Regions from separate parts of the Sphaerimonospora cavernae genome, predicted to be linked through region 2. Evidence: riboswitches for the same ligand, from Rfam matches in the RefSeq annotation. Region 2 holds a riboswitch; each other region holds the start of a gene.
The links. Region 2 has a riboswitch for cyclic di-AMP ahead of ACFHYQ_RS05660 (C40 family peptidase). Riboswitches for the same ligand answer to the same signal wherever they lie in the genome.
Positions count from the first base shown of each region.

Region 1 (3,397 bases), on a different contig from region 2:
GATGGAGAATCGGAAAGCCACGGCCCCGAGCAGGCCGAGGGCCAAAATGATCGCACCGAGTTCGATTAGTTGGATGGCACCATGCACGGGCGTCATCCGTTGCGGAAGATGTCGGCCACCGCCGCGGTTCCCTCCCCGGTGCCCACGACGACGACGACGTCGCCCGGGGCGAACACGAGATCGGGACGCGGGCTGGCGATCACCTGGCCGTCACGCACCACGGCGACGATCGACGCCCCGGTCCTGGTCCGTACCCTGCTGTCGCCGAGCGCTCGCCCGTCGTACGGCGACCCCGCCGATATGGGGATCTTCTCGGTCACCAGCCCTTCCACCTGGCGATGCAGCTCGTTGAGGCGCTCGACGACGCGGCCGGTGCCCAGCAGCTCGGCCAGCGTGCTGGCCTCATCGGCGGTGAGCAGCACCGTGACCACACAGGTGTCGGGGTCTTCCTTATCGTAGATCACCAGGTCGCGGCGGCCGGTGTGATGTGAGATCACTCCTACCTGCCGGCCTCGTTCGGTGGTGAGCACATGCTGCAGCCCGATCCCCGGCAGTCCCGTCCGCGTGAGATCCACGTCTCCTCCTGACCTTTTCCTTTTCCTGGTGCCGCGGACTCCGGCGGCCCTACGTGGGTATTCCTACCGCCACAGCATTACAGAACATGACAGACCGGGCGAACCGCGTCGGGTAGGGCGGAGAACGGCCGGACCCCGACCCGGAGCAGCGATCGCTGCTCCGGGTCGGGGTCCGGCCGGCGCCGGGGTTTGGCGCGGGGTTCGGTACGCGTCAGGGGCCGGCGTCAAGCGACCGCGTCACGGCGCGGTGTACAGCGGGTAGCCGTACCCCGTCACGTAGCCCGTGGAGCGGGTGCGCTCCTCGACGGCGCCGCCGTCACCGGTGTTGCCCTCGATGGTCTCGATGGTGCCGTCACCGTTGTCGCGGACGACGAAGCCGACGTGGTCGATGCCGTCGATGTCGCTGCCGCCGCTCCAGTCGAAGAAGACCACGGCGCCGGGCTTGGGCGTGTGGCCCCACCGGCCGTGCTCGGCGAACCACGTCGCGTGCTCGACGGTGTAGGCGTCCGACCCCATGACGGGGGTGATGCCGAGCTGCTCGCCCACCCAGGAGACGAACATGTCGCACCAGGGGGCGTTGGCGTAGCCGTCCAGGGTGCCGCCGTCACGGGCCAGGGTCTCCTGGGCGCGCGGAGTGGACATGTACCAGTCGTGGAACTTGGTCCCGCCGCCGTCGCTGTTCTCGGTGATTCCCACCTGGCCGGCGGCCAGCTTCAGCACGTCCTTCGGGCCGACCTTGGGCAGCGTGCGGGCGATCTGAGCCAGAGAGTCGGGGTTGCCCCCGGCGTTGCCGTGGCCGCCGGCCTGCGCGATGTGGCCCGTGACCGCGGTGGCGTGAGCGGGGGCGGCGTGGGTAGTGGTGGCCAGCGCGGCCTGCGGCCCGGCGACCACGGCGGACACGAGGGCGGTGGTCGCGGCGCCGGTGATGAGGGCAGCACGAACACAGGACTTGAGGGCGTGCATGCGGGGTCTACTCCCTTGCTTCCATGCCGCCTACCGGGTTAGCTGACGGGTTCGGGCTGGAAGTCGCCCTACGGCACGGCACAGCGCACCGATTCACCCCAGGAGAGGTGGGTCCCCGGCTCCGCGTGGACGCGGACTCGGCGGCCGGGCGGCATCCCCGGAGGGGACGCCGCGTCGGTCAGAGATGGGACGCAGTTGACCTAAGAAACGGACATATGCGTCCTTAGCTGCCTAAAAGGTAATAGATACCACGCCGCCGGTCAAGTAAAGACAAGGGGGGGTTTACTGGACATGACGGTGGGAACCCCGGGGCGGCGCAAGCACAGCCGCTGCCGTCCCCACCGACACACCTTCATCTCGACGGCTCACCGCCGGGCCCTCACCGCCAACCCTGGGGGTCCACACCGCCCGGCACTGGGGCCCCCGGATCGTACGGCTCTCGGGTGAACACGAACGTGTTGAGGTCCAGGTGCACGCCGCCGTCGCCGGAGCGGACCACCCGCAGGGTCTCGCCGGCGTAGTAGCCGTCCAGCCCGAGCCAGGTGCCGTCGTCCCGGGCGGCGAACCGCGACGCCCGGCCCTGGCCGCTGACCGGCGTGAGCGACAACCCCCGCCGCGGCAGCACCCGCAGCACGTACGGCGTCGGCCCCCAATACCACGGCCCGGTCAGTGCCAGCAGGTCGTCGTCGACCTCGGTGGGCACCCACTCGGCCGGCAGCGGCGGCTCGTGCTCGGCGAGGATGTCCAGCAGATCGGTGTCGAGCGGCCCGCGCATCCCCGAGGTGGCATTGGCCAGCCACAGCACGCCGACACCGTCGGCGGGATCGGCCCACACCGTGGCCAGGAAACCGGGCATCGACCCGGTGTGGCCGGCCAGCCGCCGCGGGCCGCGCGGACCGGTGTGCCGGGCGAGCTGGAAGCCCAGGCCGTACCCCCGGCTCCAGGAGTCGCCGTCCTCCACGATGGCCGGCTCACGCATCTCCGCGAGCGTGTCCGGACGCAGCACCTCCGCGGTGTCACCGCAGATGAAGGCCGCCCAGCGCGCCAGGTCGGCCGCCGGCGACCACATCTGCCCGGCCGGGGCCATCGCGCCGTGGTCGTTTTCCGGCTCCGGCAGCAGCACATCGGCCCACGGGTGCACGGCGTACCCGCTCGCGTGCGGGGATCGCGGGCGCGCGGTGGTGTCGCGCATGCCGAGCGGCTGGAGGATCTCCTCGCACACGACCTGCTCCCACGGCGCCGACCGCTTGCGCGCCACCAGCTCGCCCAGCAGCCCGAACCCCACATTGGAGTAGTGGTAGCGCCGCCCCGGGCGATGCCGGGCCGACTCCGGCCCCATCGCCCCGATCATCTCGGCCGCCGCCACCCCCGGCGTGCGCTCCCACCACTGACCGGGCGGCTCGGCCGTCAGCCCGCTGGTGTGCGACAGCAACTGGGCGATCGTCGCCTCACCCACGGGCGTGCCCGGCACGTGCTTGTCCAACGGATCGAGCAGGTCCAGCCGCCCCTCGTCGCGCAGTCGCATCACCATGACCGCCACCATCGTCTTGGTGATCGACCCGATCCGGTACTGCGTGTCCCGGTCCGGCCGCTGCCCGCCGACCCGCCCCCGGGCCCCGAACCAGGCGATCTGCCCGCCCCGGACCACCGCCGCCACCAGCGAGGGCACCCGCGACTGCGCCTGCTCGACCGCCAGCCTGCGCAGCATCGCGCGAGCCGTACCCTCCAGAACCATCCCGCCGACCTCCCCAGTCACGACAGCATCGTCGATCGCACCAGGCTAGCGCCCCGGCGGCGCCGGATCCGGTGCAGAGCACGGGGGCAGGCCGTACGCGGCGCGACCCCGTCTGGGAGACAAT
Region 1 is NZ_JBHMQT010000067.1:79,699-83,095, reverse strand. It holds gene ACFHYQ_RS28195 (cation:proton antiporter) at 1-96, opposite strand, end outside; gene ACFHYQ_RS28190 (cation:proton antiporter regulatory subunit) at 93-575, opposite strand; gene ACFHYQ_RS28185 (CHAP domain-containing protein) at 813-1,538, opposite strand; cyclic di-AMP (ydaO/yuaA leader) riboswitch at 1,552-1,691, opposite strand; gene ACFHYQ_RS28180 (serine hydrolase domain-containing protein) at 1,918-3,294, opposite strand.
Region 1: it holds a riboswitch for cyclic di-AMP, as region 2 does, so the genes downstream of both, ACFHYQ_RS28185 (CHAP domain-containing protein) here and ACFHYQ_RS05660 (C40 family peptidase) in region 2, are expected to answer to the same signal.

Region 2 (3,397 bases):
GCAACAGCATGCGGGTGTTACCGAGGGTGTTGGGCTTGACGTGCTCCAGATCCAGGAACTCCGCGACTCCCTCGTCGTACGAGGCGAGCAGCTCGGCGTAGACCTCGGGCGACACCGGCGTGCCCTGGATCGGCACGAACCCGTGCCGGCCGAAGAACTCCACCTCGAACGTGAGGCAGAAGACCCGGCGGACTCCCAGCTCGCGCGCGGTCCTGATGAGCGCCGCGACGATCCGGTGACCGACGCCCCGGCCCCGCGTCTCGGGGTCGACGGCGAGGGTGCGGATCTCGGCCAGGTCCTCCCAGAGCACGTGCAGGGCGCCACAGCCGATGACCCGTCCGTCGGACTCCGCGACCCAGAACTCCTGGATGTCCTCAAAGAGCGTGACCGTGCTCTTCTCCAGCAGGCGCGGCCCAGCTCCGGAGTACGCGTCGACGAGGCGACGGATCACGCGCACATCAGGTGTCCTGGCGCGGCGCACGACCAGGGCTGGTGGTCCGGACTCGGCTGACGTCTCCTCGGCGACCTGCTCCATGAGCCGTCAGCGTAGTCGCGCCCGCGACGCGCGGATTACGTGTCCTGCCATGGCACCGAGGGCGTGAACCTCCGCGACAGAAAGTCGTGGCGGAATTACGGAGCGTCGACCGCTCAGATCCTTGACGTCGTATCCGGATTTTCCCGGACTTCGACGTCCGCCATGGCCCCGAAGTGTGATCTTACTCGGCGAGTAAAGGCAGGTTGATAGGGACGCGTGCCATCCGAGACCGTGACACGACCGTGATCATTCAGTTGTGAAATCTAGACGAGATCGGGAGTTCTGGTTGAGCGGGAACCTCAGGGTGCACTATCGTCCAGCGACGATGCCGAATCTTCAACGCACCGGGTGTGGAGGGGAGCCGGGGACCCAACTGTACGAATCGGCAAGCGGTCCGGCTCGACGCCGACTGCTGCTCGATAACGGGGTGAATCCGAAAGGTAGGGCTACTCCGGCCCGAACCCGTCAGCTAACCCGGTAGGCGTCAAGCAGTGCCGTACGGACACGCCCGGCCAACGGCGGCCACAGGGAGCAGTCCTCGCGCGGCACCATCGAGGAGAGGAGCTTGGAACCGCATGCGTGGAGGACGGCCCGCGGGCAGGCACGCCCGCGCCAGAAAGGCCGGACCCGGGAACATCCGCCGGTTGGCCCTCGTGACGGTCGCGCTGATCACGATCACCTTCGGCGCCCCCGTGGGGGCCGCCACGGCCGAGCCGAAGCCGAGCCTCAAGAAGCTCGCAGCCGAGGTGGAGCGCCTCTACGAGGAGATCGAGAGCCTCACCGAGCAGTACAACGGTGAGCGTATCCGGCTCAAGGCCGCCCAGCGCTCCGCCGCCATCGCCCAGAAGAACCTCGCCAAGAGCGAGTCCGAGCTGGCCGTCCGCCGCCAGAAGGCGAGCGCGCTCGCGCAGAACTCCTACATGAACGGCGGCATCGGCTCACTCTTCCCCATGGTCGGCTCGACCGACCCCGAGACCTACCTCGACCAGGCCTCCACCACCTATGCCCTGCAGATGCAGCAGGGTCAGGAGGTCACCGAGGTCACCAACGTGATGAAGGCCGCCGAACGGGCCAAGGCCGGCGCCGCCGCCCGCCAGGCCGAGGTGAAGAAGCTGCTGAGCAGCCTCGAAACCCGCAAGGACAAGATCAGGACTCTGATCAAGAAGACCGAGAGCAGCCTCTACAGCCAGGTCGCGGGGAGCATCGGCGGCCGGGCGACCCGGATCTCGTTCCCCATCGTCGGCGACGGCAAGGCGTCCGAGGCGGCCCGCTGGGCGCTGACCCAGCAACTGAGGCCCTATGTCTGGGGCGCGGACGGGCCCACGTCGTACGACTGTTCAGGCCTCGTCATGGCGGCCTACCAGCGAGTCGGGATCAGCCTCCCGCACTACACCGGCGACCAGTGGACCGCCGGCACGCACATCGACCGCGAAGACATGCGCCCGGGCGACCTCGTGTTCTTCTACTCCGACCTCCATCACGTCGGCATCTACATCGGCGGCGGCTACATGGTCCACGCACCGCGCACCGGGGATGTCGTACGCGTCGCGAAGATCACCGGTCGGCCGTTCGCCGGAGCCGTACGGATCGCGGACTGAGCGCCCACGCGGGCCGTCCCGGGCTGAGCAGCCCCGACGGCTTCGACGCGGCCCCGGCAGGCTGACCATCACGACCCGATTCGCCGGGACATCGGCCGGGAACCGACAATGAATACCGGAGTGTGCTCCGCGCGCTCCGAATTCCCAGCCGTTTCGCTCTCGCGAGAGGAGCGACGATGACGACGGTCTTCGTACTGTGGGGCGGCGGCAGCGTGGGAGCGGCCCAGGTGGGCATGTTGCGCGCGCTGACGGCTCGCGGAGTGCGCGCCGACATGGTGGTGGGCGCCTCAGTGGGCGCGCTCAACGGCGCGTACTACGCGGCGCGCCCCGACGCCGAGGGAGTCGAGGATCTCGCACGCCTGTGGCTCTCGGTCAGCGGCCATGACGTGTACCCGCTCAGCAGCCGGGACGCGCTGCGCACCCTGGTGGACAGCCTTCCCTTCCACCCGTTGCGGGGCGCGCTGCAGGCGTTCGGCACGCTGAACTACACCTTCCCTTTCAACCCGCTGACGTTCGTCGGCGGACTGCTCGGCGGTCGCAACCACCTGTTCGACAACCACTCGCTGCGCCGGTTCCTGGAGCGCATCCTCCCGATCGAGGACCTGGAGGACGCCCGGCTCCCGCTGTCGGTGCTGACCACCGACGTCCTCAGCGGCCAGGCCGTCCTGCTCTCTCGCGGACCGGCGCTGCCCGCACTGCTGGCCAGCACCGCGATGCCCGCGATCTATCCCAACGTGCGGATCGGCGACCGGGTGCTGATGGACGGCGGCGTGGCCGACCGGACGGTCCTGGATCACGCCGTCAACGCGGGGGCCGACGAGGTCTATGTGCTCTCCGCCGGCTTCTCCTGCCCGCTGCCGGAGCCGCCGTCCACCGTGATCGCCATGGCCCTGCATGGCTTCAATCTGCTCAGCGAACTGCGGATCAGCGCCTCCATCAGACGCAACCAGGACCGCACGGCGATACACGTGCTCCCGCCGCTGTACCCGGTCGAGGTGCTGCCGATAGATTTCCGCCAGACGGCCGGGCTGATCGAGCGGGCCACCGAGTCGACCCTGCACTGGCTCGAGCGTCACGAACCGAAGCCGGGTCTGGCGCGGCCCCTCTACGACTCCGTGGCGGACGATGGCCCCTCGGCGCGCACCGCGCCTGTTCCCTCAAGGGATGCGCGCACGCCGCTGACGGCCGACTAGAGCGTGTTTCGGTCGATCAGATCAGCCGACGGCGGGCCGCCCACGCGACCGCCTCGATCGCGGTCTCCACG
Region 2 is NZ_JBHMQT010000006.1:234,635-238,031, reverse strand. It holds gene ACFHYQ_RS05665 (amino-acid N-acetyltransferase) at 1-535, opposite strand, end outside; cyclic di-AMP (ydaO/yuaA leader) riboswitch at 852-1,034, shown strand; gene ACFHYQ_RS05660 (C40 family peptidase) at 1,111-2,133, shown strand; gene ACFHYQ_RS05655 (patatin-like phospholipase family protein) at 2,310-3,326, shown strand; gene ACFHYQ_RS05650 (helix-turn-helix domain-containing protein) at 3,343-3,397, opposite strand, start outside.

Region 3 (3,397 bases), on a different contig from region 2:
GACGTGGACCCCGCCGCCACCGGGCGCGCCATCGCCGAGGCGGCGTTCTTCAACACCGGGCAGGACTGCACCGCCGTCACCCGGGTGCTCGTCGAGGAGCGGGCGTACGACGACGTCGTCACGGCGCTGGCCGAGGCGGCGCGGGCGCTGCGCGTCGGCGGGCCCGACGAGGAGGGCGTCTTCCTCGGTCCGTCGAACAACGCGGCCCAGGCCGAGCGGGTCGGCGGCTTCCTCGAACGGTTGCCCGGGCACGCCCGCGTGGTCACCGGCGGCTCCCGGCTCGACCGTCCCGGTTACTTCTTCGCACCGGCCGTGGTCGCGGACGTGCGGCAGGACGACGAGATCGTGCAGCAGGAGGTCTTCGGCCCGGTCGTGACCGTACAGCCGTTCGCGAGCGAGGAGGAGGCCGTCGAGCTGGCCAACGGGGTCGACTACGCGCTCGCCTCCAGCGTGTGGACCAGGGACACCGGCCGTGCGATGCGGCTGTCCGCCGCACTCGACTTCGGCGCGGTCTGGGTCAACTGCCACCAGGTGATCATCCCGGAGATGCCGCACGGCGGCTTCAAGCACTCGGGCACCGGCAAGGACCTGTCCCGCTACGGCCTGGACGCCTACACCCGGATCAAGCACGTGATGATCAGCCACACCTGACGTCGCCACGGTCGTTCTCACCGCTGACAGCCGGAGCACGAGGGACCGTGCTCCGGCTGCCGGCAGGGCGTGACTCCGTGGTCAGTGGCGGCGTGGTCAGCGGTGCCTGGTCAGTGGCGGCGTCAGCGGCGGCCGAGGGCGCGCAGCTGCTCGGGGCTCAGCGCGGAGACGTTCTTGTCGATGGGATATTCCGTGTACTGGTGAATGGCCCAGCTCTTCCAGTCGGCGGGCGGTGTGACCTTGCCCGGGGCCTTGCTGTAGTGCGCCACCCACAGCGGATATTCGGCCAGGCCGCGCCCGTAGGTGTTGGCGAAGTTCCAGCCGCTGTACAACATCGGGGTGACGCCGGTCTTGGCCTTCACATGGGCCAGCCAGGTCTTGGCCCAGGCGTTGACGTGGCTGACCGACATGCCGTCCGTGGCCTCCAGGTCCAGCACGAGCAGGTCACCGGGCTTGCTGGGCTGCTGGTTCACCATGGAGAGGAAGTGCTCGGCTTCGGCGACGGGGTCGTTGCTGGGGTGGCCGAAATGGTAGGCGCCCCGCACGATGCCCTTCTTGTCCAATTCGTCCCAGTATCGGGCGAAGGTGGAGTCGCGGAAGGTCAGGCCCTCGGTGGCCTTGATGATGCCGAACTTCGCCGGACTGGCGGCCCAGTTGTGGTTCGGCTCGTGGTTGGAGATGTCTTCGCCGTAGATCAGCGTGATGTTCTCGTCGCCGGGGGCGAGCTGCGTGGCCTGCGCCGGCCCGGCCAGGAAGACACTGAGTGCGGCGGTCGGCACGACCATCGCCAGACTGACGGCAGGCGAACGGAAGCGCTTGCCGGAGAGGCTCACCCGGTACTTGGGCGAGGCCGGCGAAGAGGGGGTGACTGCGGTGAACCGGTGTTCCAGCATGAAGGGATTGACTCCTTGCTTCCATGCCGCCTACCGGGACAGCTGACGGGTTCGGGCGGAAGCGCCCTACGGCGCGCTTGGGGGGACGCGCTCCGATTCACCCGAGGGGTGGTCCCCGGCTCCGCGAGGCGCGGAGTCGGCGGCCGTGCACCTTCTGACGGGACGGCTCCCGCCAGGGGACGCGCGGATCCTGGCAACGAACGGACAACGCAACCGGGGATGGTGTCACCGTTGCGTATGCCGTTGGCGACAAAAGGTACACGGACCACCATTAAGGTGCAAATAGGACAAAACTCCGGATCGGAGTCTTACGGAGGGACGCGGTCGGCTGGTCACCCCTCCGCGGAGAGGGGCGCGTCCGTGTGCGGGACTGCCCGTCAGGACGGGGTGATGCCCTCGCGGGCCGCCCACAGGGCCGCCTGGGTGCGGGAGGACAGTCCCAGTTTCGCCAGGATGTTGCTGACATGGGTGCGGGCCGTGCGTTCACTGACCGACAGCGCGGTCGCGATCTGGCGGTTGGACCGGCCGTCGGCGATGAGGGCCAGCACTTCTCGTTCTCGTGGTGTCAGGCTTGCCGTGGCTGTCACGGGAGCCCGCATCGCAGCGGCCAGTTGCCGGGCGGCGGCCGGATCGAGGTGCACCTCGCCGCGGACCGCGGCACGCAGGGCCCGCCCCACCTCGTCCGCCTCGGCGTCCTTGAGTAGATAGCCGGTGGCCCCGGCTTCCAGGGCGGCCCGGACCTTCTTCTCCTCCACGAAGCTGGTCACCGCGATGACCTCGACGGCGGGAAACCGGGCCTTGAGCTCTCGGGTCGCCGCTATGCCGTCCATGACGGGCATCATCAGGTCCATCAGGACGACGTCGGGAAGTTCGTCCGAATGGTCGAGAACCGCCAGGCGGTCGAGCGCTTCCTTCCCCGTTCCCGCCTCGCCGACCACCTCGATGTCGTCGAGCATCTCCAGGAAGGCCCGCATGCCCGTACGGACGACGCGGTGGTCGTCGACCAGAAAGACCTTGATCGTGCTGTCCGCGGTGCTCACCGGCTGGTCGCCTCCGTGTGTTTCGTGATCGGCGCGGTGACCGTGACGCTGGTTCCGGCGCCGGGTGTGCTCGTGATGTGGAGGCCGGCACCTATGCGTGTCGCGCGCTCCCGCATCGTTCCGAGTCCCATGTGTCCCGGAAAAGCGGCATCGGGGGCGAAGCCGCGACCGTCGTCCCTGACCGAGACCGTCAGGCTCGACCCGGTCCGGGTGATCGTCACGGTGGTCCGCTGGGCATCGGCGTGCTTGACGGTGTTGTGCAGCGCCTCGAGGACGATCCGATAGAGGTGTTCCTCGACCGCTTCGTCCAGCGCGGGACGCTCGCCCGTCTCGTCGACGACATCGATGAGCAGGCCTTCGCGGCCTGCGATGGCGGCGGCCTGCTTGCGTACCGCGGAGACCAGGCCCTCCTCGGCCAAGGCTCCGGGGCGCAGTTCGAAGATGAGGGCGCGCATCTCCGCCAGCGCTCCCTGCGTCAGCTCCCGCAGTTGGCTCACCGCGCGTCCCAGCGACGCGTTCCCGCCGAGACCCTGCTTGTCCATCGCCAGCTCGGCGGCACGGGCGTGCAGCGTCATCGAGAACAGTGCCTGGGAGACCGAGTCATGGAGATCGCGGGCCAGCCGCTGCCGCTCCACCAGGGCGGCGTTCTGCCGGACTTCGGCGAGCAAGGTGGCGTTCTCGATCGCCACGGCGATCTGATCCGCGAACGCCACGAGAAATTCGAGCTCCTCATCCGCCGGCTCGTCATCGGGGAGGTAGTAGACGTGCAGCGCACCGAACATCTGGCCCATGGTGCCGAGGGGAACGGCCACG
Region 3 is NZ_JBHMQT010000055.1:10,593-13,989, reverse strand. It holds gene ACFHYQ_RS24060 (aminobutyraldehyde dehydrogenase) at 1-651, shown strand, start outside; gene ACFHYQ_RS24055 (glycoside hydrolase family 25 protein) at 774-1,544, opposite strand; cyclic di-AMP (ydaO/yuaA leader) riboswitch at 1,557-1,696, opposite strand; gene ACFHYQ_RS24050 (response regulator) at 1,922-2,584, opposite strand; gene ACFHYQ_RS24045 (sensor histidine kinase) at 2,581-3,397, opposite strand, start outside.
Region 3: it holds a riboswitch for cyclic di-AMP, as region 2 does, so the genes downstream of both, ACFHYQ_RS24055 (glycoside hydrolase family 25 protein) here and ACFHYQ_RS05660 (C40 family peptidase) in region 2, are expected to answer to the same signal.

Region 4 (3,397 bases), on a different contig from region 2:
CAGCGCGCCGGCGACGGGCAGGCGCGCCCAGGACGCCTCGTGGCCGTGCGTCAGCATGACCACGCGGGCGGCTCCGGCGGCGCGCAGCGCGGGGGCGAGCAGGCCGAGCGGCGCGGCCGCCCCGAAGACCACGGTCGCGCCGTCGTCCACGAGGGCGGCCGCTCTGGCGGCGACGGCGCGCGTGGGCAGCATGAGCGTGGTGGGATGCCTGACCACCTCGTACGGCTGCCGCGCGTCGAAGCCCTCGCACCCCTTCCATCGCGGCGCGTACACGACGACCGAGTCCGGCGGGAGACGGCAGGCGAGGCCGTGCACGAACGCCTGGATGCCGCCGGGCCGGGGCGGGAAGTCATTGGTGACGATCAGCGTTCTCGCACCCATCCCCTGCCCACACCTCTCACCCGAAGGCCACGCAGAGCATTGTCGCGGGTGGACGGTCATGGGTGCGAGTCATCGCGAGATCACGGTGGGTAGGTAGGCCAGCCAGGATCGGGTGAGCTCGACGGTCGAGACGCCGAGCGTGGCACGCAGCGCGGCCTCGATGCCGGCGGGGCCGTTCGATCCGGTGCCCATCGCGGCGCGGTAGAGGGCCACGAGCCGGTTCTCGCCGAATCTCTCCGCGATGTACCGGCAGGCCAGCCAGGCCTCCTCGTACGCCTGGGCCCGCCGCGGCGAGCCTGCCGCGAAATCCGCGTGATCGGGCAGCGCGCGCGGCGGCGCCCCGGCCCGCAGGTCCGCCGCCAACTCGGCGGCGATCTCGCGGGCCGTGAGCCCGCTGCCCGAGTAGCCGACGTAGTCGGCGAATCCCTCCACCAGCCAGGCGGGCATGTCCCCGGTCTCCGCCGCGTCCGTGGCGACATGGGTGAGCTCGTGGGTGATGACGATCCGGCGACCGGCCGCCGACAGGCGGGCGAAGCCGGACGGCTCGATGATGACGCGGCCCGGGCCCGCGAGCGCGGCGAGCCCTGCGACGCGCGCGGGCGCGGCCAGCACCGCCGCCTGCTCCGTCGTGGCCGGCACCAGGACCACCGCGTCGACCGGTCGCCCCCAGACGCGGGCGACCGTACGGCTCCCGCGGTCGGCCTGATCGGCGAGCTCGCCGATCAGGCCGCGCCGCCCGCCGACGACCACGACGTGCTCGCCCCGGGCCAGCGACGCCCCGGCCCAGACGCCCGGATGCTCACCGGCGATCGCCCGCGCCCGCGGCAGCAGGCGATCGTCCGGTGCCGCGGCGGCGGGCAGGACCAGCAGCCCGATCAGGACCGCCGGCCTGACCAGTGCCGCCGACCTGACCAGTGCCGACAGCCACGCCAGGGCACGGATCCGGAGCATGCCGAGCATCGTACGGGTGTCACGAGTGCCCGGGGGGCGCCGCCGATCGTCGTCAGGTCCCGGGTCGTACGGCTCCGGCGAAGGTGCGCCTGCGGTAGGAGTCGAGCCTGTCGATCCGCACCCGGGCGCCGCTGTGCGGCGCATGGATCATCTTGCCGTTCCCGACGTACATGCCCACGTGGCCGCCGCCGCTGGTGAAGATGAGGTCACCGGCCTTGAGATGCCGCCAGGAGACCTTCTTGGGCACGGCGCTGCGTATGGACCACGTCGTGCGCGGGAGCCGTACCCCCGCCTTGCGCCAGGCGAACTGGACCAGGCCGGAGCAGTCGAACGCGCTGGGCCCGGTGGCGCCCCACCGGTAGGGGTCGCCGATGTGCCGCTTGGCGGCCTTGACGGCCCGCGCGGCCTTGGCACGCTGACGCGCGGCCCGGCTCGATTTCGCGCCGGCCGGCGGCTCTGCCGCCTTCTTCACCGCGTCCTTCTTGGGGGAGGCCGGCTTGGGGGAGGCGGCCCGTTCGGCCGCCGCGGGGGTCACCTTCGTCACGGTCACCGTCACCGTGTCGTCGGCCGACACCGGTACGGCGAAGGCGGAGGATGTCAGCACGACGCCTCCGAGGACGAGGCAGACACGACGGGACAGTTTCGCGGGGGTGGTAGACAGGATCTCTCCTAGGGTCTTCCGCTCACGCCTACCGGGTTAGCTGACGGGTTCGGGCGGGGAAGTCGCCCTACGGCGCCCAGGTCGTGTTCACCTGACGCGCAGATTCACCCCGGACCCCCTGGACTCGAGGGGTCGTTGGTTCCCCGGCTCCGTGCCTCCTGACTGCACGGACTCGGCAGATCACCGGACTGCATGCGGGAGCGGGACGCGGAGTCCCGTGCTCGCCGCGGCCCAGAAGCTATCCGGACGCGTCCGCGAACGGCAAAGCCCACTCCATCAAATGGAAGATCCATTAAGAGTTGCGTAAAAGAAATCCGCAGGATACCCGGATGAAATCCCGCTAAATGTGACACTGCTCACATTTAGCGAAAAGAGATCAAATAGCGACCTCAGGGACGTACGGCACCAATGGGACGATACTCGGAAAGTGTGACGACTTTCACAACGTCCCCGGTCTGGGGTGCGTGGACGACCTTGCCGTCGCCCGCGTAGATCCCGACGTGGCCGTAGCCCGAGTGCCACAGCAGGTCGCCGGCCTGCAGTTCGTCAAGCGACACCCGCCGGCCGCTGCCCCACGCCCACTGCTCGTAGCTCGTGCGGGGCAGGTGCACCCCCGCGGCCGCCCAGGCGGCCTGGACGAGCCCGGAGCAGTCCCACGCGCCCGGTCCCGTCCCGCCGTACCGGTAGGGCTTGCCGATCTGCCCGTACGCGAACTGCAGCGCGGCGAGCGCGTTGCCCGAGGCGGGTCCGGCGTAGACGGCTCCCGCGCTGTTCGGGTTGCCGGCGTTGAAGGCCCCGAGCTCGCGCAGCAGTTTGGTCTGCTGATCGACGAGCTTTTCGACCTGCTCCTTCTCCTTGGCCAGGTCCTTCTTGACCTTCACGGCCGAGTCGTAGGCCGACTTCTTCTTGTCCCGCCGCCGCTTGAGACCGGAGACGGCGCTCTCGTACTGCTCGAGTTTCCTGGCCCGCTCCTGCGAGAGCTGGTCGAGCGTGGCCATGCCGCTGAGGGCCGATTCGGGGTCGGAGCCGTAGAAGACGCCACTCCACGCGAGATCGCCGAACTGGTAGTCGCTCACCGCGATGGAGACGACCCCGTCGCGCAGCGCGTCCACCTGGGTGGCGTGCTCGCGGTACTCGTCGTTCGCGGCGGCGTACTGCTTCTTGGTCTTCTTCCACTTCTCGGTGGCCGCGTTGTAGCGGTCCACGAGCTTGTCGGCCTGCTCGTTCAGCTTCTTCAGCTTCGCCTTGGCCTGGGCGACGGTCGGCTTCGGATCCGCCTGTGCGTCCATGTTCGGCAGCAGCAGAAGCACGCCGACCATGCCGACGGCCACCGGTAAGCGCCCTCGCACCAAGGCCCCCTCGAGATCGTCCCAAGCCTGGCGCGACTCTACTCATGCGATCTTG
Region 4 is NZ_JBHMQT010000003.1:345,945-349,341, forward strand. It holds gene ACFHYQ_RS02085 (glycosyltransferase family 4 protein) at 1-381, opposite strand, end outside; gene ACFHYQ_RS02090 (peptidase MA family metallohydrolase) at 451-1,332, opposite strand; gene ACFHYQ_RS02095 (C40 family peptidase) at 1,385-1,936, opposite strand; cyclic di-AMP (ydaO/yuaA leader) riboswitch at 2,004-2,181, opposite strand; gene ACFHYQ_RS02100 (C40 family peptidase) at 2,383-3,342, opposite strand.
Region 4: it holds a riboswitch for cyclic di-AMP, as region 2 does, so the genes downstream of both, ACFHYQ_RS02095 (C40 family peptidase) here and ACFHYQ_RS05660 (C40 family peptidase) in region 2, are expected to answer to the same signal.